Regions from separate parts of the Modestobacter marinus genome, predicted to be linked through region 3. Evidence: riboswitches for the same ligand, from Rfam matches in the RefSeq annotation. Region 3 holds a riboswitch; each other region holds the start of a gene.
What was found. A riboswitch is a leader RNA that binds a small molecule or an ion and turns the genes downstream of it on or off. The one in region 3 is predicted to bind cyclic di-AMP.
Positions count from the first base shown of each region.

Region 1: another riboswitch for cyclic di-AMP. It lies ahead of FB380_RS24485 (LysM peptidoglycan-binding domain-containing protein); the one in region 3 lies ahead of FB380_RS16855 (VldE C-terminal domain-containing protein).
Region 2: another riboswitch for cyclic di-AMP. It lies ahead of FB380_RS08325 (C40 family peptidase); the one in region 3 lies ahead of FB380_RS16855 (VldE C-terminal domain-containing protein).

Region 1 is NZ_JAAMPA010000001.1:1,039,952-1,044,185, forward strand. Features, by position in the region: gene FB380_RS04860 (DUF5926 family protein) at 1-227, opposite strand, end outside; gene FB380_RS04865 (cytochrome P450) at 332-1,543, shown strand; cyclic di-AMP (ydaO/yuaA leader) riboswitch at 1,792-1,929, shown strand; gene FB380_RS24485 (LysM peptidoglycan-binding domain-containing protein) at 1,937-2,794, shown strand; gene FB380_RS04875 (ATP-binding protein) at 3,097-4,234, shown strand, end outside.
Region 2 is NZ_JAAMPA010000001.1:1,762,548-1,766,781, reverse strand. Features, by position in the region: gene FB380_RS08335 (serine hydrolase domain-containing protein) at 1-215, opposite strand, end outside; gene FB380_RS08330 (DUF3817 domain-containing protein) at 223-570, opposite strand; gene FB380_RS08325 (C40 family peptidase) at 735-1,916, opposite strand; cyclic di-AMP (ydaO/yuaA leader) riboswitch at 1,933-2,105, opposite strand; gene FB380_RS24600 (hypothetical protein) at 2,307-2,804, shown strand; gene FB380_RS24595 (GNAT family N-acetyltransferase) at 2,809-3,267, shown strand; gene FB380_RS08310 (phytoene desaturase family protein) at 3,264-4,234, shown strand, end outside.
Region 3 is NZ_JAAMPA010000002.1:179,046-183,279, forward strand. Features, by position in the region: gene FB380_RS16845 (hypothetical protein) at 1-279, shown strand, start outside; gene FB380_RS25550 (quinone oxidoreductase family protein) at 284-1,258, shown strand; cyclic di-AMP (ydaO/yuaA leader) riboswitch at 1,415-1,566, shown strand; gene FB380_RS16855 (VldE C-terminal domain-containing protein) at 1,588-2,481, shown strand; gene FB380_RS16860 (alpha/beta hydrolase) at 2,530-3,357, shown strand; gene FB380_RS16865 (protein adenylyltransferase SelO) at 3,396-4,234, opposite strand, start outside.

The sequences.
Region 1 (4,234 bases), on a different contig from region 3:
GTGGTGGTCAGCGCGGCCGTGGCAGCCGGCACGAGCTCGCGCAGCGCCACCCAGTCGACCTCGCCGGGGAGGCCCTCGAACGGGCGGAGCACGGGCTGGCCGTAGCCGGAGCCGTGGCAGTGCTTGTAGCGGCGGCCGGAGCCACAGGGGCAGGGCGCCTTCGGGTTGGTCTCGCCGGCGGCCGCGGCGGGGGCGGCGGGACGGCGGCGGGTCGTGGAGCGGGCCATGCACGCGAGCGTATGTGGCCCGGGTCCACCGTTCCCGCCGAGCCTGGCAGGCGCGAGCCCGACGAGGCAGGAGGCCGGCCGGGCCGTTCCGTACCCTGCTGCCGGTGACACCGGTTGCCGCCCCGTTGGACCTGACCGACCCCGCGTTCGTCGCCGACCCCTACCCGGCGTTCGCCGTGGCCCGCGCCGCCGGGCCGGTGCAGTGGGACGAGCGGCAGGGCATGTGGCTGGCGCTCGGCCACGCCGAGGCCAACGCCGTCCTGCGTGACCGGCGGCTGGGCCGGATCTGGTCGGACCGGACCCCCGCCGAGCGGTTCGAGAGCTTCAACCTGATCCACCGAAACGCCATCCTGGAGATGGAGCCGCCCACGCACACCCGGCTGCGCCGGCTGATCAGCGCGGCGTTCGCACGCGGGCACGTGGAGCGGCTGCGGCCGTGGGTGCAGGAGCTGGCCGACTCCCTGGTCGACTCCCTGGTCGAGCGCTCCGCCGGGCAGGACGACGTCGACGTGCTCTCCGGCATGGCCGAGGAGCTGCCGGTCGCGGTCATCGCCGAGCTGCTCGGGGTGCCGGCGGCCGACCGGCCGCTGCTGCGGCCATGGTCGAACGCGATCGTGAAGATGTACGAGTACGGCCGGACGACGGAGGTCGAGGCCGACGCCGAGCGGGCCGCCGCCGAGTTCGTCGCCTACCTGCGCGAGCTGGCCGCCGAGCGGCGGACCGCGCCGGGTGAGGACCTGCTCACCCACCTGGTCACGGTGCGCGACGCCGAGGGCGACCGGCTCACCGAGGACGAGCTGGTCACCACCTGCATCCTGCTGCTCAACGCCGGCCACGAGGCGACGGTCAACGTCAGCGGCAACGGCCTGCTGGCGCTGCTGGAGCACCCGGACGAGCTGGCCCGGCTGCGCGCGGACCCGGGCCTGCTGCCGACGGCGATCGAGGAGCTGATGCGCTTCGACTCACCGCTGCAGCTGTTCGAGCGCACCGCCACCGCCGACGCCGAGGTCGGCGGGGTCACCGTCGAGTGGGGTCAGAAGATCGCCGCCCTGCTGGGCAGCGCGAACCGCGACCCGGCCGTCTTCGCCGACCCCGACACCCTCGACGTCGGGCGCGCGGACAACCCGCACATCTCCTTCGGCGCCGGGGTGCACTTCTGCATCGGCGCCCCGCTGGCCCGGGTGGAGCTGCAGGCCTCCTTCGGCGCGCTGCTGGGCCGCACCTCCCGGCTGGAGCTGGCCCGCCCGGCCCGGCGCCGTCCCGAGTTCGTCATCCGCGGTCTCCAGGAGCTGCCGGTCGTGCTCACCGCCCGCTGAGCCGTCGACCGAGCGGCCTGCCGTACCCACCATGGGCCCTGGCATGCCGTTGCGCGAAGAAACGACCAGAGAAGTGTTGTCCACACCGCGTCCGTGATCCGTCACCGCTGGTACTGGCCGCCTCGGAGAGCCGGGGAAAGGTCACCGTCGACCGGCACCCCGGGACGACGGTCTGCCTACCGTTGGGCAGTCCGCCGCACGGCGGGCTCCGGACGACGGCACCGCCGAACCTGCCCACCGCCGCCCGGACATCAGAGACCACGGGCAGGCGCGGGGGACCCACCTCGCAGGACCAGGCCCTCGGGCCTTGGGGTGAAGCCGCATCATGCGGCCGGGCAGCTCTCGCCCGAACCCGACAGCTAACTCCGCAGGCGGCGAGAGGCACACACACCCATGCTCAATCGCTTCACGGCACGGCGTGACCGCTCCACCGGGCGTTCCGCCTTCGCTTCCGCGGCGCGCCCGGCCATGGTGGTCGCGGCGGCTGCGGCGATGTCCTTCGGGGTCATCGCACCGGCCCAGGCCCACACCGGCAGCCACACCGTGGCTCCCGGGGACACGCTCAGCAAGCTGGCCGCCGGTCACGGCACCACCTGGCAGAGCATCTACACCGCCAACAGCGGCACCATCGGCGGCAACCCGGACGTGCTCCGCGTCGGCCAGGTGCTGACCATCGGCGGCGGCGCGGCCCCGGCGGCCGCACCGGCGCCGGCGTCCGGCACCTACGTCGTGCGCTCCGGCGACACGCTCAACAAGATCGCCGCCCAGCACGGCACCACGTGGCAGGCGCTCTACGCCGCCAACAGCGGCACCATCGGCGGCGACCCGAACGTGCTCCGCGTCGGGCAGACCCTCACCCTCGGCGGGGCAGCCCCGGCAGCCCCTGCGGCCCCGGCGCCCAGCCGCCCGGTCGAGCAGGCCGCCAGCCGCAGCGCCGACCGGACCGCCACCGGTGACAACCGGTCCATCGGCCGGGCCATGGTCGCCGAGCGCGGCTGGGGCCCGGGCGAGTTCACCTGCCTGGACAACCTGTGGACCAAGGAGAGCAACTGGCAGACCACGGCCGACAACCCGACCTCCAGCGCCTACGGCATCCCGCAGGCGCTGCCCGGGTCGAAGATGGCCTCGGCCGGCCCGGACTGGCGCACCAACCCGGCGACCCAGATCACCTGGGGGCTGGACTACATCAGCGAGCGCTACGGCACCCCGTGCGCCGCGTGGGCGCACTTCCAGGCCAACAACTGGTACTGATCGACCAGCGCGGCGGGTGGGTCGGCGCGGTCCCGCGCTGACCCACCCGGCCGGCGGTCCGGGTGACCGGACCACCGGCGACGACGACGCCCCGGCCGGGCTACCGGCCGGGGCGTCGTCATGGCCTGTCATCGGGGCACTGACTGAGATCCGGCGCCGCCGGAAGTTCATCACTGCAGGCTGCCCAGTCAGCCCGCCCCTGACAGCCGACGGAAGCGAGCCGGGCCCGCCTCCCACGTTGCTGTCGGACCAAACGGTCGAGTTTTATTGCTCCCTGTCAAGACAGGGTGTAGTAATACCGCATGACGACACCCGCCGCGGCCAGCCGTGCGGTTTCTGACGCCTTGAAGGCCATCTCGGCTGGCGCACGACCCGGCGACCTTGAATCGCAGTACTTAGACTTCAAGGAGTACAAGGAGCCGGCTGCCAACGATCGAGACTCGCTGAAAGCCGGAGCTGCCGACCTAGCCGAGGCCGCGGCGTGCATGGCCAACGCTCGCGGAGGAGCGATCGTCGTCGGTGTCGACGACGACGCAGCCGGGCCCGCTGCCTTCGTCGGATTGCCGCCGTCTCTGGACGAGGACGACCTTCGGCACCGCATCTGGCAACTGACCTCGCCGAACCTGGTCGTGTCGGCCGAGCGGCGCCCGGCTGGGTCAGCAGAGATTCTGGTCCTCCTGGTCGAGCCGGGCTTTGACCTGCACCGGGTCGGCGGAAAGCTGAGGGAACGGATCTCCGACCACTGCGAGCCAATGACCCCCGAGCGAGAGGGGGCAGTCCGCGATGAACGGCGCAATTACGACTGGTCGGCCGAACTGACGAACTGGACCATGAAGGACGTCGCTGAGACTGCCATCGAAGAGGCAAGGCGCCTGCTTGAGCAGGCTGGCGATGACCAGAGCCGACGCAGAGCCACGTTGAGCAATGAGGACCTGCTCCGCGAATGCGGAGTTCTTGACGACGATGGCCGCCTGCTAAGGGCAGGCGCCCTGCTCTTCACGCGACAGCAGGCGGCCCCCAACCCAACCATCCAGTACTTGCGGAAACGAACCCCCGGCGGTGCATTGACCCGCCCTCCCGAGGTGCACGCATTGCCCCTTCTCCTGACTATTCGTGAATGCCTACGCGATGTCGACGCCGCGAACGAAACAACTCCGGTCACGCTTGCCAGTGGCGTTCAGCAACAGCTCGAGACCATTCCCCGCGCTGCCGTCAGAGAGGCCGTCGTCAATGCCGTTGCACACCGCGACTACCGACTACCTGACCAGACAGTCATCGAACACAGTCCCTCGCAGCTAGTTGTCGTCAGCCCTGGGGAGCTCGTCTTTGGAGTCACGGAAGACAATCTGCTGACGCACAGCTCCAAGCCGCGAAACCGAAGACTCGCGGATGCTTTGCGAGTCTTGCGTCTGGCGGAGCGGGCGGGAACTGGTGTGGATG
Region 2 (4,234 bases), on a different contig from region 3:
AGCACGACCAGGGCCGTCACCGTCTTGCTGATCGAGCCCAGCCGGTACTGCACGTCGGCGTGCGGCTCGGCGACGTCGCCGCGACCGGCCGACCAGGCCAGCCCGCCGTCCCGGACGACGCCCGCGACCAGGCTGGGCGCCCGGCCGTCCCGCTGGACCCGGGCGGTGCGGGCCAGCAGCGTGCGGGCGGTGGCGGGCAGGACGGGGGTGGCCATCGCGGGCTCAGCCGACCCGGACGGGCGTGGTGGCGTCGAGCGGCAGCCGGCCGGTGCGCCGGGCCCAGCGCTCGAACCAGATGGTCACCAGCGGCGGGAGGGAGGCGGCCAGCGCGAGCAGCGCGGTGACCGGCGTCCAGCGGAGCACCCGCCAGGCCAGCAGGGCGACGACGACGTAGGCGACGAAGACCGCGCCGTGGACCGGGCCGAAGACCTGCACGCCCAGCTCCGAGGCGTCCAGCACCCGCTTGACGAACATGCCGGCCAGCAGCAGCACCCAGGAGACGGCCTCGGCGATGGCGACGGCGCGGAAGACGCGGGCGACCCTCGCGGGGTCGGTCAGTGCGGCGGGCACGGTTCTCCTCGGGGGTGGGGCGGAGGGTGGGGTGCTCCTCATCGTGCCCGGCGGGACGGGGCGTCGGCACCCACGCTCACGTGATCGTCGCCACCGGGCCCGGACGCACCGGTGCCCCGGCCGCCGTCAGGCGACCGGGGCACCGGCGGAGGGTGGTGCAGCTGTCAGCCGGCGACCCGGCGCATGGCGGTGATCGGGCCCATGGCGTCGATGCTGGCGACCTTGACCACGTCACCGGACGTCGGCGCGTGGACCATCTGGCCGCCGCCGATGTAGATGCCGATGTGGCTGACCGGCGAGTAGAAGGCGATCAGGTCGCCCGGCTGCAGCTCCCCGCGGGAGACCGCACGGCCGGCCTGTGCCTGCTGGCTGCTGCTGCGGGGGAGGTTGACCCCCGCCGATGCGTAAGAGTACTTCACCAGCCCGGAGCAGTCGTAGGAGTTCGGGCCGGTGGCACCCCAGACGTAGGGCTTGCCACGCTGGGCCATCGCGGTGTTCACCGCGGTGGCGGCAGCACCGCTGCTGGCCACGACCGGAGCCGGGGCCGGCGCGGGGGCCGGGGCCGCGGAGCTGGACGCGGACGGAGCGGCGGCGGGGGCGCTGCGCTCGGCGCGCGAGGCCGGCTGGGAGTTCCGCTCGGCCGCGGCGGCTGCCGCGGCCTCGCGCTCGGCTGCGGCTGCGGCGGCTGCCGCGGCCTCGGCCGCATGCTGCTGCTCGGCCAGGATCCGGGCGCGCTCGCGCTCCTCGGCGGAGAGCCGGTCGTACTCGGCCTGGTACTCGGCGATCTGCGCGTTCAGGTCGGCCTGCTGCGCAGCGACCTCGGCGACCTGCGCCTCGGCGTCGGCGGCGGCCTTCTCGGCCGCGACCTTCGCCTCGTCGGCGGCGACGCTGGCCTGCTGAGCCGTCCCGAGCACCTCGTTGTTGTGCCCGGCGATGCTGTCCAGCGTGCCCATCCGGTCGAGCATCTCGTCGGCGGAGGAGCTGGTGAGCATGGCCTGCAGCGAGGAGAGCTGCTCACCGGTGAAGGCGCTGCGGGCCACCTGGCGCACGTGGTCACGGGCCTCGACCACGGCTGCCTCGGCGGCGACGAGCTCGGCGGCGGCGGCGTCCGAGGCGGCCTTCATGCCGGTCAGCACGTCGGTCGCTTCGTGCATCTTCTCGGTGACGACCTCGAGGTCGTGACCGCGGGCGGCGATGAGCTCGGCCGCCTCCTGGGAGGTGGTGGGTGTTTCAGGAGCCGCCAGGGCGGGCAGCGGAGCAAGAGTCAGGCCACCCACGGCGATCAGGGTGAACAGGGCCCGTCGGCCGGTGAGGCCACGACGGACAGAGGTGTGCGAACTCGCCATGTTCGGCGGGTGTGTCCTTTCTTCCACCTGCCGCCTACCGAGTTAGCTGACGGGTTCGGGCGGGAAGTCGCCCGGCTCCTCGGGCCCGCGGACGGGCCGTGCGGAGCTTCACCCCAGTGCTGCGGTGGGTCCCCGGTCCACGAGCCCGCGAGTGTCGCTGCGAGCCATGTGGTTCGGCGGCGGTCCCGTCGGTCGTCACCCGGGTGGGCGACTGCGCTGCCCGTCAGGACCGCTGGTGACCGTACGTGCGTTATGTGCTCGTGACAAACGGCTGAGGCCAATTTGTGGAGAAACTCCTGGCGTGTGCTCCAACACGCTCACCGAGCGTGACAGGCTCGCCGGGTGCAGGGCTTGGCGCGGCGGGAGTTCTGTCTCGTGCTGCTCCGTCGCATGGCCGACACGCGACCCGACCTGGTCGCCGAGGCACTGCCCCGACTCGGCTCCGACCGGGCCGAGGCCCGCGCCGCACACCGCCGATGGCGCGCCCTCCATCACACAGAGCGAGCACCGCGCGGGGTCGCCCTGCGGGCTGCGGTGCTCGGTCCCCCGGCCGAGCGGGAACACCGCCGGTTCGGTGACGTCGACCTCCTCGTCCAGCGGTGGCCGCTGCCGCTGTGGCCGCACCTGCGGTGGGAGGTGCTGGGTGGCCCGGACGGCGCCGTGCTCCACGAGCAGCTGGTGCGTGCACCCGGCTCACCGGTGCCCGCCGCGGCACCGGGTGCCCTGCGCGTGTGGGAGCACGTGGTGGACGACGTCCTGGCCCTCCCCGGCGCCACCGGTGTCGACCCCGGGGTCCCGAGCCGCTACGAGGTGCACCTCCCGGGCGGGGTGCGGGCCCGGTTCGTCTGGGGGCTGCTGCAGCGGGTGGACGACGGCGCGCCAGGATGACCCGGTGCCGACCCTCTCCACCGCCTCCTGGGACGACCCGGACGTCTCCGCGCTGACCGCCGCCCAGCAGGTCGAGCTGCGGGCCCGCTACGGCGGCGTGGGCGAGCCGGGGGTGCCGCCCTCCGCCGCCGACGTCGCCGTCGTCCTCCTCGCCCGGGACGACGACGGCACGCCGATCGGCTGCGGTGCCCTGCGCCCGCTCGGCGACACCGAGGCCGAGGTCAAGCGCATGTACGTCGTCCCGCCGGCCCGCGGCCGGGGCGTCTCCCGGCTGCTGCTCGCCGGCCTGGAGGCCGAGGCGCTGCGCCGCGGGTGGACGACGGTGCGCCTGGAGACGGGGGTCCGGCAGCCGGAGGCGGTCGGGCTGTACACCTCGGCCGGCTACACACCCGTCGAGGCGTTCGGGCACTACGTCGACGCCGACGACCCCCACGCCGTCTTCTTCGCCCGCGAGCTGGCGTGAGCACCGCGGCCCGGTACGACGCGATCGTGGCCGGTGGCGGCCACAACGGGCTGGTCGCCGCCGCCTACCTGGCCCGCGCGGGCTGGTCGGTGCTCGTGCTGGAGCGGCGGGCCGTGCTCGGCGGCGCCGCGGTCAGCGAGCGGGTCTTCCCGGGGGTCGACGTCCGGCTGTCGGCGTACTCCTACCTGGTCAGCCTGCTGCCCGACCGGATCGTCGCCGACCTGGCGCTGCCGATCACCCTGGTCGACCGCGCCGTCGCCTCCTACACGCCGCTGCGCCGCGGGGGCGCAGCCACCGGCCTGCTGGTCGAGCGGGAGGAGGGGCCGGAGACGGCGGCCTCCTTCCGCGCCCTCACCGGCTCGGACGCCGAGTTCGCCGGCTGGCAGCGGTTCTACGGCCGGCTGACCACCCTGGCCGAGGACCTGGCCCCCACCCTGACCGCTCCGCTGCCCAGCGAGGCGGCGCTCGATGCCCGGCTGCGGGACCCGGGCCTCTGGCACGACCTGCGCGAACGGCCGCTGGCCGACGTCGTCGCCGACCACCTCACCGACGACGACGTCCGGGGCATCGCGCTCACCGACGGGCTGATCGGCACCTCCGCCGACCTGCACGCCGCGGACGGGCTGGCCGGCCGGTGCTTCCTCTACCACCTCATCGGCAACGGCACGGGCCGCTGGCGGGTCCCGGTCGGTGGCATGGGCGCGGTCAGCGGCGCCCTCGCCGATGCGGCACGGGCGGCCGGGGCGGCGCTGCTCACCCGCGCCGAGGTCACCGCGGTCGAGACCCGGGCCGACGGCGTCACGGTGCACTGGACCGACGGGGACGGGACGGCGCACGCGGCCGACGCCGGGCACCTGGTCAGCGGCGCGGCCCCGGCCGTGCTCGACGACCTGCTGGGCGCTGCCCCGGCGCCGCGGCCGTCGGGGTCGCAGCTGAAGGTCAACATGGTGCTGCGCCGGCTGCCCGG
Region 3 (4,234 bases):
GCCGGCACGGTCACCTGGTGGGAGCAGGAGATGGCCAACACCATGCTCAACTGCATCCCCGCCGAGAAGACCACCTGGCTGGCCTTCACCGACGATGAGCGCCGCGCGCTGGCCGAGCACGACCACGTCGCGCTGTTCCAGATGGGCGCGCACCCCTTCCTGACGCTCACGCTGTTCATCGCGATGTTCGAGCGCGACCACGGGCCGATGGAGTACCAGCGCGCCTACGGCAGGGCGATGGAGCACATCTCCATGCCGTACCCCGACATCGCGACCTGAGCCGGTGCGCGCCGCCGTCCTGACCGAGCCGGGTGCGCCGCCGACCCTGGCGGAGCACCCGGACCCGGTGCCCGGGAAGGGGCAGACCCTGGTCCGGGTGACCGCCGCCCCGGTCGTGCCGCTGGACCTGCTCTGCGCCTCCGGGACGTCGTACTTCGGCCGCCCGGCTGTGCCCTACGTCCCCGGGGTGCAGGGGGTCGGGGTCGTGGTGTCGTCGGGGCTGCTGGCCCCCGGGACCCGGGTCTGGTTCGCCACCTCGGCGGGGATGAGCCCGGGCGACGGCAGCCTGGGTGAGCTCTGCGCCGTGCCGGACGCCGACGTCGTCCCGCTCGCCGGGGACCTGCCCGACCCGGTCGTGGCGGCACTGGGTCTCTCGGCGGTGGCCGGCTGGATGGCGCTGACCTGGCGGGGGCGCCTCCGGCCGGGGGAGCGGGTGCTGGTGCTCGGTGCCGGCGGCGCGGTCGGCCAGGCCGCGCTGGGGGCCGCCCGCGCGCTCGGGGCCTCGCGGGTGGTCGGGGTCTGCCGGTCGGCCTCCGCGGCCGACCGGGCTCGCCGGGCCGGCGCCGAGGACGTCGTCCTGACCGGGGACGGCGACGACCTGGCCGCGCGGATCCGGCAGGCGGTCGGCTCCGACGTCGACCTCGTCGTCGACCCGGTGTTCGGTGCCGTGGCCGCGGCGGCCTGCTCGGTACTGGCGCCCGGGGGGCGGCTGGTCAACCTGGGTGGCGCGGCCGGGGACGCCGCCGAGTTCTCCTCCGCCGTGCTGCGCAGCCGCAGCATCGACGTCCTCGGCTACACGAACAACGCGCTCACCGGCGAGCAGCGGGCCGCCGCGCTCACCGCGGTGCTGCGGCACGCCGCGGCCGGGCAGCTCCGGGTGGAGCACGCCGTCCTGCCGCTGGCGCGGGTCCAGGAGGCCTGGGCGGCCACGGCGGCGGGCAGCGGGAGCCGGTCGGTCGTGGACCTGTCCGAGCCCTGACCGGACGCGCCGGTGGAGACGTACGGGACGGGTGTGACCGGTGGGCAACGCGAGGAGCATCACCCGATGAACTGCCCGGGGCGGATTGTCACGATTCGATCACGCAGCTACGTTGGCTCGGTCCAGTCGGTCGCCACGTCCCCGCCCGGGGAGCCCGACCGGACGCCGCCGAGTCGCCCTCCGGGGCGAGCCGGGGACCCACCGCACCACTGGGGTGAATCCCGCCTCCGGGCAACCGTCCGGAGCGGGTAGGGCTGCTTCCCGCCCGAACCCGTCAGCTGACCTGGTAGGCGGCCATCGGAAGACACCTGTACGGAGCACTCCTGCCCATGCGCGCCCGCACCACCACCTCCCGCTCCGCCAGCCACCGGCGTTCGCCGGCCGGCATCCGCCGCCCCGGGCTCTACCTGGGTGTCGCGGCGGCCGGGGCCGTCCTGGTCAACGTCGTCGTCGGAGTCGGTCCGGCGGCCCAGGCGGACCCCGTGGCGTCCGAGCCGGTCAGCGTCGCCGAGCAGCTGGGCCTGGCCGCCGGGTCCAACGCCGTGGACGGGGTCGAGGACCTCCGGCCGCTCGAGGAGCTCGCGGCCAGCCGGGCCACCCGGGAGGCCGAGCAGACCGCCGCCCAGCAGGCGCAGGTGGCAGCCGACCAGGCCGTGCTCGACCAGCAGGCCGCGGAGGCCGAGGCCGCCCGCGTGGCCGCCGAGGCCGAGGCCGCAGCCGCCGCGGAGGCAGAGGCGGCTCGCGTCGCCGCCGAGGCCGCGGCCGCCGCCGAGGCCCAGGCGGCCGCCGCGAAGCCGGCTCCGGCGCGGGCCAGTGCCGCGGCCCAGCCCGCAGCCGCAGCGGCCGGTACCGCGGTGTCCACGATCGCGAAGATCAACAACACCGCCGGCCCGATCAAGCCGCAGGCGCAGGCCGCCGCGAACGCCGTGGTCAGCAACGTGCCCGGCGCCGGCTCGATCACTCTGGGCGGCACCCGGCCCAGCGCCGCCGACCCGCACGGTCACCCGTCGGGGCTGGCGGTGGACTACATGGTCATGTCCGACTCCGCGCTCGGCGACGCGATCGTCGCCTACCACATCGCGAACTGGGCCGAGCTCGGCGTGGACTACATCATCTGGGAGCAGCGGATGCTCTCCTCGCCCGGCGGCTCCTGGAAGCAGATGGAGGACCGGGGCAGCGTGACGGCGAACCACTTCGACCACCCGCACGTCAACTACCGCTAGGCGACCTTGGCGCTGGCCGGGGCGGCCCAGGACGACGACGATGGGGTCGTGTTGCGGTCGGTGCTCCGGGCCGCGCTCATCGGTGTCATCGTCCTGGTCGTGGTGGTCGGCCTGCTCTGGACGTTCCAGCGCCGCCTGATCTACCTGCCCGACGACGGTCCCGTCCCGGCCGCCGCCGACGCCGTCCCCGGTAGTCGGGACGTCGAGCTGACCACCGCCGACGGGCTGGCCCTCGGTGCCTGGTTCGTGCCCGGCCCGACGGCCGACGCCCCCGCGGTGCTGGTGGCCAACGGCAACGGCGGTCACCGCGCTGTCCGGGCACCGCTGGCTCGGGCTCTGTCGGCCGCTGGACTGGCGGTGCTGCTGTTCGACTACCGCGGGTACGGCGGCAACCCGGGCAGCCCGACCGAGGCCGGGCTGGCGCTGGACGTCCGTGCGGCGCGGGACTGGCTGCTGGCCGAGGGCGGGGTCTCTGCGAACCGGCTGCTCTACTACGGGGAGAGCCTGGGCGCCGCCGTCGTCACCGAGCTGGCCGTGGCGCACCCGCCGGCCGGACTGGTCCTGCGCTCGCCGTTCGTCGACCTGGCCGCGGTCGGCCGCGAGCACTATCCGTTCCTGCCGGTCCGGCTGCTGCTGCGCGACCGCTACCCGGTGGCCGAGCAGGTCGCCCGGGTCGAGGTGCCCACCACCGTCGTCCTCGGCACCGCCGACTCGATCGTGCCGCCGGAGCAGAGCAAAGCGGTGGCCGCTGCCGCCGGGCAGCTGCACCGCACGGTCGAGGCACGCGGCGCCGACCACAACGACGCCGTCCTGCTGGACGGCGACCAACTGGTCGCCGCCGTCGTCGAACTCGCCCGGCTGACGACCGGCACCTGACCACCAAAATGGCCATTTTGGTGGTGGGGGGTGGGGGGTCAGGTGCCGCAGAAGGTCTGGTAGGTGGCGCCGAAGTCGGCGGGGGCGGGGGCGGCGTACCGCGCCAGGTCCGGTCGCTCGGTGTACGGGTGGGTCACGGCGTCCAGCAGGGGGCCCAGCGGCGCCAGGTCGCCCGCGGTCGCCGCGCTGAGCGCCTCCTCGACGAGGTGGTTGCGCGGGACGTACACCGGGTTCACCCGGTCCATGCCGTCGGCGTCCGGGGCCAGCGCGCGCCAGCGCTCCGCCCACGCGTCGAAGGTGGCCAGGTCGAGGAACAGGTTGCGCACCGGGTCGACGTCACCGCGGGCGGCGGCGCCGAGCAGGCGGAACGCGGACGTGTGGTCGACGTGGCCGGCCTGCAGCAGCGCGAGGAACTCCTCGACCAGCGGCGCGGCCACCGCGTCCTCCAGGCCGTCGGGGAGGCCCAGCTTGGCCCGCATCCCGGCCGACCAGGCCGCGTCGTACTGCGGCCGGAAGCGCCCCAGCGCCTCGACCGCGAGCTCGATCGCCCGCTCCTGCTCCTCGGCGAACAGCGGCAGCATCGCCTCGGCGAGCCGGGCCAGGTCCCACTCGGCGACGATCGGCTGGTTGCCGTAGGCGTAGCGCCCGCCGGTGTCGATGGAGCTGTAGACCGTGGCCGGGTCGTGGGCCTCCAGGAAGGCGCACGGCCCGTAGTCGATGGTCTCGCCGGAGATGGTCATGTTGTCGGTGTTCATCACCCCGTGCACGAAGCCCACCTGCATCCACCGGGCCACCAGCTCCGCCTGCGCGGTGACCACCGCGGCGAACAGCGCGAGGTACGGGTCCTCGGCCTGCGCGCCCTCGGGGTGGTGCCGGC